DNA from 3 places in the Saccharopolyspora sp. CA-218241 genome. Region 2 is predicted to be linked to each of the others. Evidence: riboswitches for the same ligand, from Rfam matches in the RefSeq annotation. Region 2 holds a riboswitch; each other region holds the start of a gene.
What was found. Region 2 has a riboswitch for cobalamin ahead of cobN (cobaltochelatase subunit CobN). Riboswitches for the same ligand answer to the same signal wherever they lie in the genome.
Positions count from the first base shown of each region.

Region 1: it holds a riboswitch for cobalamin, as region 2 does, so the genes downstream of both, ACQP0T_RS06140 (ribonucleoside-diphosphate reductase subunit alpha) here and cobN (cobaltochelatase subunit CobN) in region 2, are expected to answer to the same signal.
Region 3: it holds a riboswitch for cobalamin, as region 2 does, so the genes downstream of both, ACQP0T_RS08210 (ABC transporter substrate-binding protein) here and cobN (cobaltochelatase subunit CobN) in region 2, are expected to answer to the same signal.

Region 1 is NZ_CP191860.1:1,233,924-1,237,189, forward strand. Features, by position in the region: gene ACQP0T_RS06140 (ribonucleoside-diphosphate reductase subunit alpha) at 1-1,766, opposite strand, end outside; cobalamin riboswitch at 1,872-2,062, opposite strand; gene ACQP0T_RS06145 (glycoside hydrolase family 3 protein) at 2,184-3,266, shown strand, end outside.
Region 2 is NZ_CP191860.1:4,553,737-4,557,002, forward strand. Features, by position in the region: gene cobN (cobaltochelatase subunit CobN) at 1-1,543, opposite strand, end outside; cobalamin riboswitch at 1,595-1,714, opposite strand; gene ACQP0T_RS21650 (lasso RiPP family leader peptide-containing protein) at 1,991-2,104, shown strand; gene ACQP0T_RS21655 (NAD(P)-dependent oxidoreductase) at 2,383-3,266, opposite strand, start outside.
Region 3 is NZ_CP191860.1:1,679,643-1,682,908, reverse strand. Features, by position in the region: gene ACQP0T_RS08220 (DUF885 domain-containing protein) at 1-943, opposite strand, end outside; gene ACQP0T_RS08215 (DUF3153 domain-containing protein) at 1,045-1,728, shown strand; cobalamin riboswitch at 1,765-1,948, shown strand; gene ACQP0T_RS08210 (ABC transporter substrate-binding protein) at 2,008-3,009, shown strand; gene ACQP0T_RS08205 (FecCD family ABC transporter permease) at 3,006-3,266, shown strand, end outside.

The DNA of each region.
Region 1 (3,266 bases), 2.6 Mb from region 2:
TCGACGTCGCCGCCGCGCGCCTCGGCCAGCAGCTCCAGCGAGTCGATCGGCAGCACGCCCCGGCTCCACAGCGACCCGTCGTAGGACTCGTAGCGCCCGCGTTCGGCGGCGAGCTCGCTGGAAGCGGCGATGGCGTGGTAGCTGATCAGCTCCATGCTGCGGTCGGCGAACTCCACCGCCTCGGCCGAGGCCATCGGGATGCGCTGGGCGAACAGCGCGTCGGCGTGCCCCATCAGGCCGAGGCCGACCGGCCGGTGCCGCAGGTTCGACCGGCGGGCCTCCGGGATCGTGTAGAAGTTGATGTCGATCACGTTGTCGAGCATCCGCACCGCGGTGCGCACGGTGCGCCGCAGCCGCGCCGCGTCGATGCCGTCGGGACCGACGTGCTGGGCCAGGTTCACCGACCCCAGGTTGCACACCGCGACCTCGTCGGCGCTGGTGTTGAGGGTGATCTCGGTGCACAGGTTGGAGGAGTGGACCACGCCGGCGTGCTGCTGCGGCGACCGCAGGTTGCACGGGTCCTTGAAGGTGATCCACGGGTGCCCGGTCTCGAACAGCATGGTGAGCATCCGGCGCCACAGGTCCACCGCGCGGACCCGGCGGAACACGGCGATCTCGCCCCGGTCGGCCGCCTGTTCGTAGGCCCGGTAGCGCTCGGCGAACGCGGTGCCGTAGAGGTCGTGCAGATCGGGCGTCTCGTCGGGGGAGAACAGCGTCCACTGCTCGTCGGCCTCGACGCGGCGCAGGAACTCGTCGGGCACCCAGTTCGCGGTGTTCATGTCGTGGGTGCGCCTGCGGTCGTCGCCGGTGTTCTTGCGCAGGTCGAGGAATTCCTCGACGTCGATGTGCCAGGTCTCCAGGTAGGCGCAGACCGCGCCCTTGCGCTTGCCGCCCTGGTTGACCGCGACCGCGGTGTCGTTGGCGATCTTGAGGAACGGCACCACGCCCTGCGAGTTGCCGTTGGTGCCGCGGATGTGCGCGCCGATGCCGCGCACCGGCGTCCAGTCGTTGCCGAGCCCGCCCGCGTACTTCGACAGCAGGGCGTTGTTGCTGATCGAGTGGAAGATCGCGGCGAGGTCGTCGTCCACCGTGGTCAGGAAGCACGACGAGAGCTGCGGGCGGGTGGTCCCGGCGTTGAACAGGGTCGGCGTCGAGCACATGAAGTCCATCGAGGACAGCAGCTCGTAGAACTCGATCGCCCGCGCCTCGCGGTCGTCCTCGCGCAGCGCCAGGCCCATCGCGACCCGCATGAAGAACGCCTGCGGCAGTTCGTAGCGGGTGCCGCCGACGTGCAGGAAGTAGCGGTCGTAGAGGGTCTGCAGGCCGAGGAACCCGAAGGCGAGGTCGCGGTCGGGCAGCAGGGCGCGGCCGAGCCGGTCCAGGTCGAACGAGGCCAGTTCCGGGGCGAGCTGACCGGCGTCGACGCCGAAGCGCACGTAGTCGGCGAAGTAGCCCGGGTACCGGTCGCGCATCTCGACCTGGTCGGCTTCCCGCGGCTGTCCGGCCAGCAGGCTCAGCACTTCGCGGCGCAGCTTGTCCAGCAGCAGCCGGGCGGTGACCGCGGAGTAGTTCGGTTCGACTTCGACCAGGGTGCGCGCGGCCATGATCTGCGCCAGCGCGAGTTCGTCACCGCTGATGCCGTCGTAGATGGTGCGCTGGACCTCGGCCAGCACGGCGTCGGCCGATACCCCGGTCAGGCCGTCGCACGCCTGCTGGACCACGGTGGACACCCGGGTCCAGGTCGGGGTGGCGAGTGTTGCGGTCACTTGGGCTCTCTCCCTCGCGAGCTCGGTGGACCACGACGGCGCACGGGGAGACCGCGGGGCGGTCGTCCGCGTGGACCCGCCCTCGAGGTCCCGGACAGGCACGCGCGCGGCGTGCCACCGGTGGCAGGTCTTCGGACTCACGGGCGGCCTACTGGTCGTGGCTTCCCAGGCTCGACGAGCCCAGTGCCGGATACGACGGTCGTTCCCGTTCACCGCTGCGGGGCAGTCCCGGACTCGCACCGGGTTCCCTCTTCGCCACCGGATCGCTCCGGTGGACCACCAGCGGGCCACACACTACATCTTGGGTCGACTCCTCTTTCGGATGGCCACATACCGGTGTGTCGGGCTTCCGGTCGACACACCCCGACCGGTCGCCGAGACTGGCGGGGCGGACCACGGGGAGAGGGGGATCCCGGCATGGGGGCCGTCGACGAGGCCGACTTGCGCAGGCTGCTCGCCCAGCTCAGCGTCGCGGACAAGGTCCGGTTGCTGACCGGGGCGGACCTGTGGACGCTGCACCCGCTCCCGGAGATCGGGCTGCGCCCGCTGGTGCTCTCCGACGGTCCGCACGGCGTGCGCGGCCCCACCTTCGACGAGCGCGACGCCTCGCTCCTGCTGCCGGTGGCCTCGGCGCTGGCCGCCACCTGGGACCGGGCGGCCGCGCGCACCGCGGGCGAGCTGCTCGGCGACGAGGCCCGCAGGCGCGGCGTGCACGTGGTGCTCGCGCCGACCGTCAACCTGCACCGCACCCCGTTCTCGGGCCGGCACTTCGAGAACTTCTCCGAGGACCCGCTGCTGGTCGCCGCGATGGGCGCCGAGGTCGTCGCGGGCGTCCAGTCCCGCGACGTGGCCGCCACGCCGAAGCACTTCGCGGCCAACGACAGCGAGACCGAACGGCTGTCCTACGACGTGCGGGTGGACGAGCGGACGCTGCGGGACGTCTACCTCGCCCCGTTCGAGCGGATCATCGCCGAAGCCGGGCCGTGGGCGCTGATGGCCGCCTGCAACTCGGTCCTCGGCCGGTCCATGACCGAGAACTCCTGGCTGCTCAACGACGTGCTCAAGGGCGAGTGGGACTGGGACGGCGCGGTGGTGTCGGACTGGTTCGCCACCCGCTCGGTGGAGGCCGCGGCGCTGGGCGGGCTGGACCTGGCCATGCCCGGGCCCGGCGGGCCGTGGCGGGAGCTGGGCGCCGCGGTGGAGGGCAACCGGGTGCCGGAATCCGTGCTCGACGACAAGGTGCTGCGGCTGCTGCGGCTGGCCGCCCGCACCGGGGCGCTCGGCCCGGAACGCGCGGAACCCGGTCCACCGCCGGAATCCGCCCGGCCCGCCCTCCGCGACCTGGCCACCCGCGGTTTCGTGCTGCTGCGCAACGAACCGGTGGACGGCGCGCCGCTGCTGCCGGTGCCGGGCGAGGTGTCCCGGATCGCGGTGATCGGGGAGAACGCGCTGCTGCCCGTGGTGCAGGGCGGTGGTTTCTCGCGCGTCAGCCCGCCGCAC
Region 2 (3,266 bases):
GGACGACGGCGTGGGCGCCGAACTCCTCGGCCAGCCAGCGGTAGGCGGCGAAGTACTGGTGCGAGGGCGGCAGGTCCGGGTCGTGGTAGATGGCGATCGGGTTCTCGCCGAAGCCGCGCGGCGGCTGGATCATCAGCACCACGTTGCCGAAGCGCAGCGCCGCCACGTAGATCGAGCCCTCGTCGTCGACGTACAGGCCGCCCGGCGGCGGACCCCAGTGCTCGGCCATGGCCTCGCGCAGCGCGGTGGGCAGCGCGTCGAACCACTCCCGGTAGCGGGGCGCCGGGACGCGGATCGCGGCCTGCGACATCTGGTCGTCGGTGAGCCATTCGACGTCGTGGCCGCCCGCGGCGATCAGCCGGTGGATCAGCCCGTCGCCGTCCACCCCGGACAGGTCCAGGCCGCCGAGGTCGTACCCGGCCTCGGCCAGGGCGTGCAGCAGCACCACCGCCGAGGCGGGGGTGTCCAGGCCGACCGCGTTGCCCACCCGGGAGTGCTTGGTCGGGTAGGACGACAGCACCACGGCCAGCTTCTTGTCCGAGTCGGCGGTGCGCCGAAGCCGGGCCAGCGCGGTGGCGGTGCCCGCGACCCGCCGGGCGCGTTCGGGATCGGCCAGGTAGACCGGGATGCCGTCGTCCCCGGCCTCCTTGAAGGAGAAGGGCACGCTGATCAGCCGGCCGTCGAACTCCGGCACCGCGACCTGCATCGCGGCGTCCATCGGCGACAGCGCGGCGTCGCTGCCCTCCCAGGTGGCGCGGCTGGTGGTGAGGCAGAGCCCTTGCAGCACCGGGATGTCCAGCTCGGCCAGCGCCCCGGCATCCCAGGAGTCCTCGTCGCCGCCCGCGCTGGCGTCGGCGGCCACCGAGCCGCCCGCGGCGAGCACCGTGGCCACCAGCACGTCGCAGCCGCCGAGCAGGTCGCGCAGCCCGGCGGCGTCGGACAGCCCGCGCAGGGAGCCGCAGAACACCGGCAGCGCGTTGGCCCCGGCCCGCTCGACCTGGTCGGCGAGGGTGTCGACGAACCCGGTGTTGCCCGCCAGCGCGTGCGCCCGGTAGAAGACGATGCCCACGGTGGGCCGCGCCGGGTCGTGCGCCCGCTCGCCGTGCGGGCCGAACTCCGGCATCCGCTCCGGCAGCTCGAAGCCGTCGCCGGTCAGCAGCACCGTGTCGGACAGGAACCGGGCGAGCTGCCCGAGGTTGCCCGGTCCGCCTTCGACCAGGTAGGTCAGCGCCTGGGTGGCGACCCCGGCCGGGACGGTGGACAGCGCCATCAGCTCGGCGTCCGGGGTGGACTCGCCGCTGAGCGCGACGGTCGGCAGGCCCGAGGCCAGCACCGCCTCCAGCCCTTCGGCCCAGGCGCGCTTGCCGCCGAGCAGCCGGACCACCACGAGATCGACCCCGGTGAGCAGGTCGGGGACGTCCTCGGCGGCGACCCGGGACGGGTTGGCCACCGCGTAGTCGGCACCGGAGGCCCTGGCGGCCAGCAGATCGGTGTCCGCCGTGGACAGCAGCAGGATCCTGGTGGTGCGGGCAGCGTCGGACACGGCGCGTCCTTCCTCGGGGTGCGCGCCCCGATCGGGATCCACGGCGGCCGGAGTGTCCTGGCTCCCGGATCGGCGCGCGGCCCCGCCTTCCGGCCCGTGCGGGCCGTGGCTCGTCGGAGTGCGCTCCCCGGTCACAGTGGCGCGACCGCCCCGGTTTCGCACCGGGTTCCTCCGCGTCACCGCCGTCTGACGCCGATCATCCTAACGGCCACCGGCGCGCCCGCCGTGAGACGTCGTTCACCCCGCACCCGGCAGCCCTCCGGGCCGCCTCCCGCGCGCCCCCCGGACACGCCGGCGGAGCAGGGACCAGGAGGCACGGCCGAGTAGTCGTGCTGCGGAACCCGGGTGAACCCCCGCCGCGGGGACCTCAAGGCGTCCGGGACGCCGCCGATCACAGGGGCAGGTGCCCGCGGCGGGCGCCACGTCAACGACATGGAGGCGACGACCATGACCGAGACCACCTACCGCACCCCCGAACTGGCCGAGCTGGGCGAGTTCACCGCCGACACCCTCGGTGGCAGCGGCGAGTACGTCGACGGCAACGGCTACTTCCTGCCCTGAAGGATCGCTTTCGCCAATGGTCTGCGTGGCGGTGCCGGTAGCGGGACCTCAGCGGCCCACTCGCTCCGGGAGCCGTTCCTGATGTACCCACTTCGTACACGGCGTCACGGCTGTCCTCGCGAGAAGATCGCTGAGCGGCACCGTCCGAGCACGGGCCGCGGTGCAAGTTGCGTGCCTCACCGCAATGCGGCTCCGCCGCATTCTGAAAAGCCTCCTGATCGAGGCCAGGGGTCCGGCTCCCGCCCGAGGGGCCGGGCCCCGGTCGTCCCCCGGAGCGGTCAGTACCCGGCTTCGAGGTCGACGACGCCGATCAGCGGCTCGCCCGCCAGGCGCCGCCGCACGTTGTCCCGCACCCGGCGGGCCAGCGCCGGGAGCAGCAGCGGCTTCGGGTTCGCCGAGTGCGGGGTGATCAGGGCGCGCGGGTGGCCGAACAGCGGGTGTCCGTCCGGCAGCGGCTCCGGGTCGGTGACGTCCAGCGCGGCCCCGCCGATCCGCCCGGCGTCCAGGGCCTCGACCAGCGCGCCGGTGTCGACCAGCGAGCCGCGGGCCACGTTGATCAGCCAGGCGTCGTCCTTCATCCGCGCCAGCGCGGCGGCGTCGATCAGCGCGGCGGTGGCGGCGGTGGCCGGAGCCGCGACCACCACGTGATCCGACCGCTCCAGCAGGGTGCCGAGGGCGTCCGGGGCGTCGGCGGGCCAGGTGCGCTCGGCGCCGTCGACCGGGCGGCCGGAGCGGTTGATCGCCAGCACCCGGACGCCGAAGGGGCGCAGCAGCCCGATCAGCGCCCGCCCGATGCCGCCCGCGCCGACGATGCCCACCGTGGCGCCGAACAGGGTGCGCGCCCGCCCCGGGCGGTCCCAGCGCTCGGCGCGGGCGGCCTGGTGCAGGCCGCGGGCACCGGCCAGCATCAGCCCGAGGGCGTGCTCGGCGACGGTCTCGGCGTAGCTGCCCGCGGCCGAGGTGACCGTGATGCCCTCGCGCAGCGCGCCCGCCGCGAGCCACGGTTCGATCCCGGCGGCGGGCAACTGCACCCATTCCAGCCCCGGGTGGTCGTACTCGGCGAACCGCTCCGGCCCGGCGCCGAACCACACCAGCCCGGTGGCCTCGGCGGCCGGGGCGAGTTCCGCGCCCGCGGCCAGCACCGCGTCCTGGAGTTCGGCGG
Region 3 (3,266 bases), 2.9 Mb from region 2:
CCTCGTCGGACCTGCCCTGCATCCACGCCTCGAATTCGCGCTGCCCGCGGACCAGGTAGCGCGGGTCGGCGTCGAGCGCGGCCGCCGCCTCGGCCGGGGAGGCGCCGGGCTCGATCCGCCGCGCGACCTCGCGCAGCTCCGCCTCGATCGCGGTGAACTCCTGCCAGCCCCACTCGTAGGCCTCCCGCAGGTCCAGCTGGGCACCGGTGAAGTAGCGGGACCACAGCCGGTAGCGCTGCTCGCCCACCGCGTCGCGCTCCGGCGCCCGCGGCAGCAGCTCGTCGCGCAGGAAGTCGGCCAGCTCGGCGTAGGCACCGGCGGCCGATTCGGCGGCGGCGTCGAGCTCCCGGCGCAGCGCCCCGCCGACCTGCGCCCCGCCGACCTCCGCCCCGGCGACGAGCTCCGCGAAGAACGACTTCGGAGCACCGCGCCCGGACCAGGTGTCGCACTGCGCCGCCACCTTGGCGATCTGCCGCGCCGCCGAGACCGCGCCCCGGCGGGCGCCTTCGGTCAGGCCCGCGCGCAGCGAGCGCACCGACTCGCCGACCTTCGCCAGCCGGGTGGCGATGGTGCGCCAGTCCTGCTCGGTGTCGGTCGGCATCATGTCGAAGACCTGCCGGATGTCCTGCACCGGACTGGCGATCACGTTCAGCGCCGAGAGGTCGGCGTCGGCCTCGTGCAGCTCCAGGTCGACGCCCACCCGCTCCAGCAGCACCGCCTGCGCGACCCGTTCGGCGTCGTCGGCGGGCACGGCCTCGCGCGCCGCCGCGACCGCGCGCCGCGCCGCCTCCGCCCGGGCCCGGTGGCCCTCCGGCGAGTAGTCCGTCATGTCCTCGTCGTGACCCGGCAGCCCGAGGAAGGTGCCGGAAATGGGGTCGAGCGCGGCCAGCTCGTCGACGAACCGGTCGCTGATCTCGTGCACGCCCTGCTGATCAGTCGCCATGCCCGCCCACGCTAGTCGTCGCCCGCCGGAGCCTCATCCGGATTCCTCCGGCGCGGTCGCGCACCCGGCGAAAACCCGCAGCCGGTGCGACGATTCGGCAGGTGGAGCGGACAACGAGCGGTCGTCGAACGGGCCCCGCCCGCGGTGCGGTGCTGGGTCTGCTGCTGGTGCTCGTCGGGATGGTCACCGGCGGCTGCCTGCACGTGAACGCGGCGCTCACGATCGACGGCGAGGACGCCGTCGCGGGTGAGCTGGTGATCACCACGCAGACCGCCGACGGGAAGGTCCCGTTCCAGTTGACCCCGCCCGAGGACCTGGCCGACCAGGTGCGGATCACGCCTTACGCGCAGGGCGACCGGGTCGGCTCGCACCTGTCGTTCCGCGGCCTGAGCTTCGACGAGGTGACCCGGCTGAGCCAGTCGCTCACCCCGGACGACTCGCGCTACCAGTTCCAGCTCTCCCGCAGCGGCTCGCTGGTGATCCTGGAGGCCTCGGCCGACCTCACCCCGCTGGCCAACACCGACTCGTCGGTCGAGGTCAAGGTCAGCGCGCCGGGCGAGATCACCAGCACCAACGGCGAGGAGAGCGCGGGCACGGTCACCTGGGAGCTGGAACCCGGCGAGGTGACCAGGCTCGCGGCGACCTTCCAGTACGCCAGCGCGACCGGCGGCGGCTGGGTCGGCTGGGCGGCGCTGCTGACCGGCGCGACCTTCCTGGTGGCGCTGGTCGTCGCCGCGCTGGCGCTGAGCACGCACCTGCGGGCGCGCGCGGCCGAGGAAGCCTGAGCGCGCACCCCGCAAGGCCACCCGGATCAGACCCCTTAGGGTGAGGCGCGAGCCAGTCGTGCCCGCGGGAGCGGGACGGGGAATCCGGTCGGAAGCCGGAGCTGACGCGCAGCGGTAGGGGTGCTGGGCGAGGACACGTGCCACTGGGCCACCAGGCCCGGGAAGGCTCCTCGCCCGAACGAGCCCGAGCCCGAAGACCTGCTGGCTCGCCGGGACGCACACCGCTTCCCGGCTCGCACCCGGGCTTCGCGACCGAGCCCCGAGCGAAGGACGGTAGTCTTGCGCACCCGCCGCGCGGTGGTCCTGACCAGCCTCGCCACCCTCGCCCTCACCAGTTGCGCCGCACCCGAGGCCGGAGCACCGGCACCCGGCGCCGTGTCCGTGCCCAACTGCGACCGGGAGGTCGTGGTCGAGCAGCCGCCGCAGCGCGCGGTGAGCCTGAACCAGAGCACCACCGAGATCATGCTGTCGCTGGGCCTGCAGGACCGGATGGTCGGCACCGCGACCTGGACCGACCCGGTGGACCCGGACCTGGCCGAAGCCAACGCGCAGGTGCCGAGGCTGGCCGACAACGCCCCGTCGTTCGAGACCGTGCTGAGCACCGAACCGGACATCGTGCTGGGCGCCTACCAAGCCGTCTTCACCGATGAGCGGATCGCCTCGCGGGAGCGCTTCGGGCAGCTCGGCGTGCCGACCTACCTGTCGCCGAGCAACTGCCTGCCGGAGGAGGCGCCGCTGGCCGAACCGGTGGTGCTGGACGACATCTACCGCGAGGTGCGGGAGATCGCGACGCTGTTCGGGGTGCCCGAGCGCGGCGAGGCGCTGATCGCGGACCTGCGCGACCGGGTGTCGGCGGCGCAGCGGAAGGTGGCGGGGCTGGACCTGCCGCCGGAGACCTCCGTGCTGTTCTGGTTCGCCCGCACCGAAACCCCGTACGTGGCGGGCGGCACCGGCGCCCCGGCGATCATGGCGCGCACCCTCGGGGTCCGCGGCACCTACGCCGACCAGCGCTCGATGTGGCCGCAGATCGGCTGGGAGGACATCCTCGCCCGCGACCCCTCGCTGCTGGTGCTCGGTGATCTGACCCGCGACGGCGAGGGCGACTCGTTGCGGGCCAAGGTCGACTTCTTGCGCAGCGACCCGGCCGTCTCCCGGCTCCCGGCGGTGCGCGAGCAGCGCTGGCTGCCGATGACCGGCACGGCGCTGAACGTGAGCCTGCAGACCATCGACGGGATCGAGGCCCTGGCCGACGCGCTGGTCGAGCTGGACCGGCAGCGGTGAGCCGCGCGCCGCGTCCCGGCCGGGCCGCGGGGCTGGTGCTGGTCGGCGTGCCCGCGCTGGTGCTGTCGATCGCCGCGGTGATCACCACCGGACCGGCCGACCTCGGCGTCGCGGAGGTCGTCGAGGTGATCGCCGCCCGGTTCGGCTGGGTCGAGACCGACCTGTCGCGGATAGCGCAGGGCATCGTGTGGGAGCTGCGGTTGCCCCGCGCGCTGCTGGCCGCGCTGTGCGGCGCCGGGCTCGCGGTGTGCGGCGCG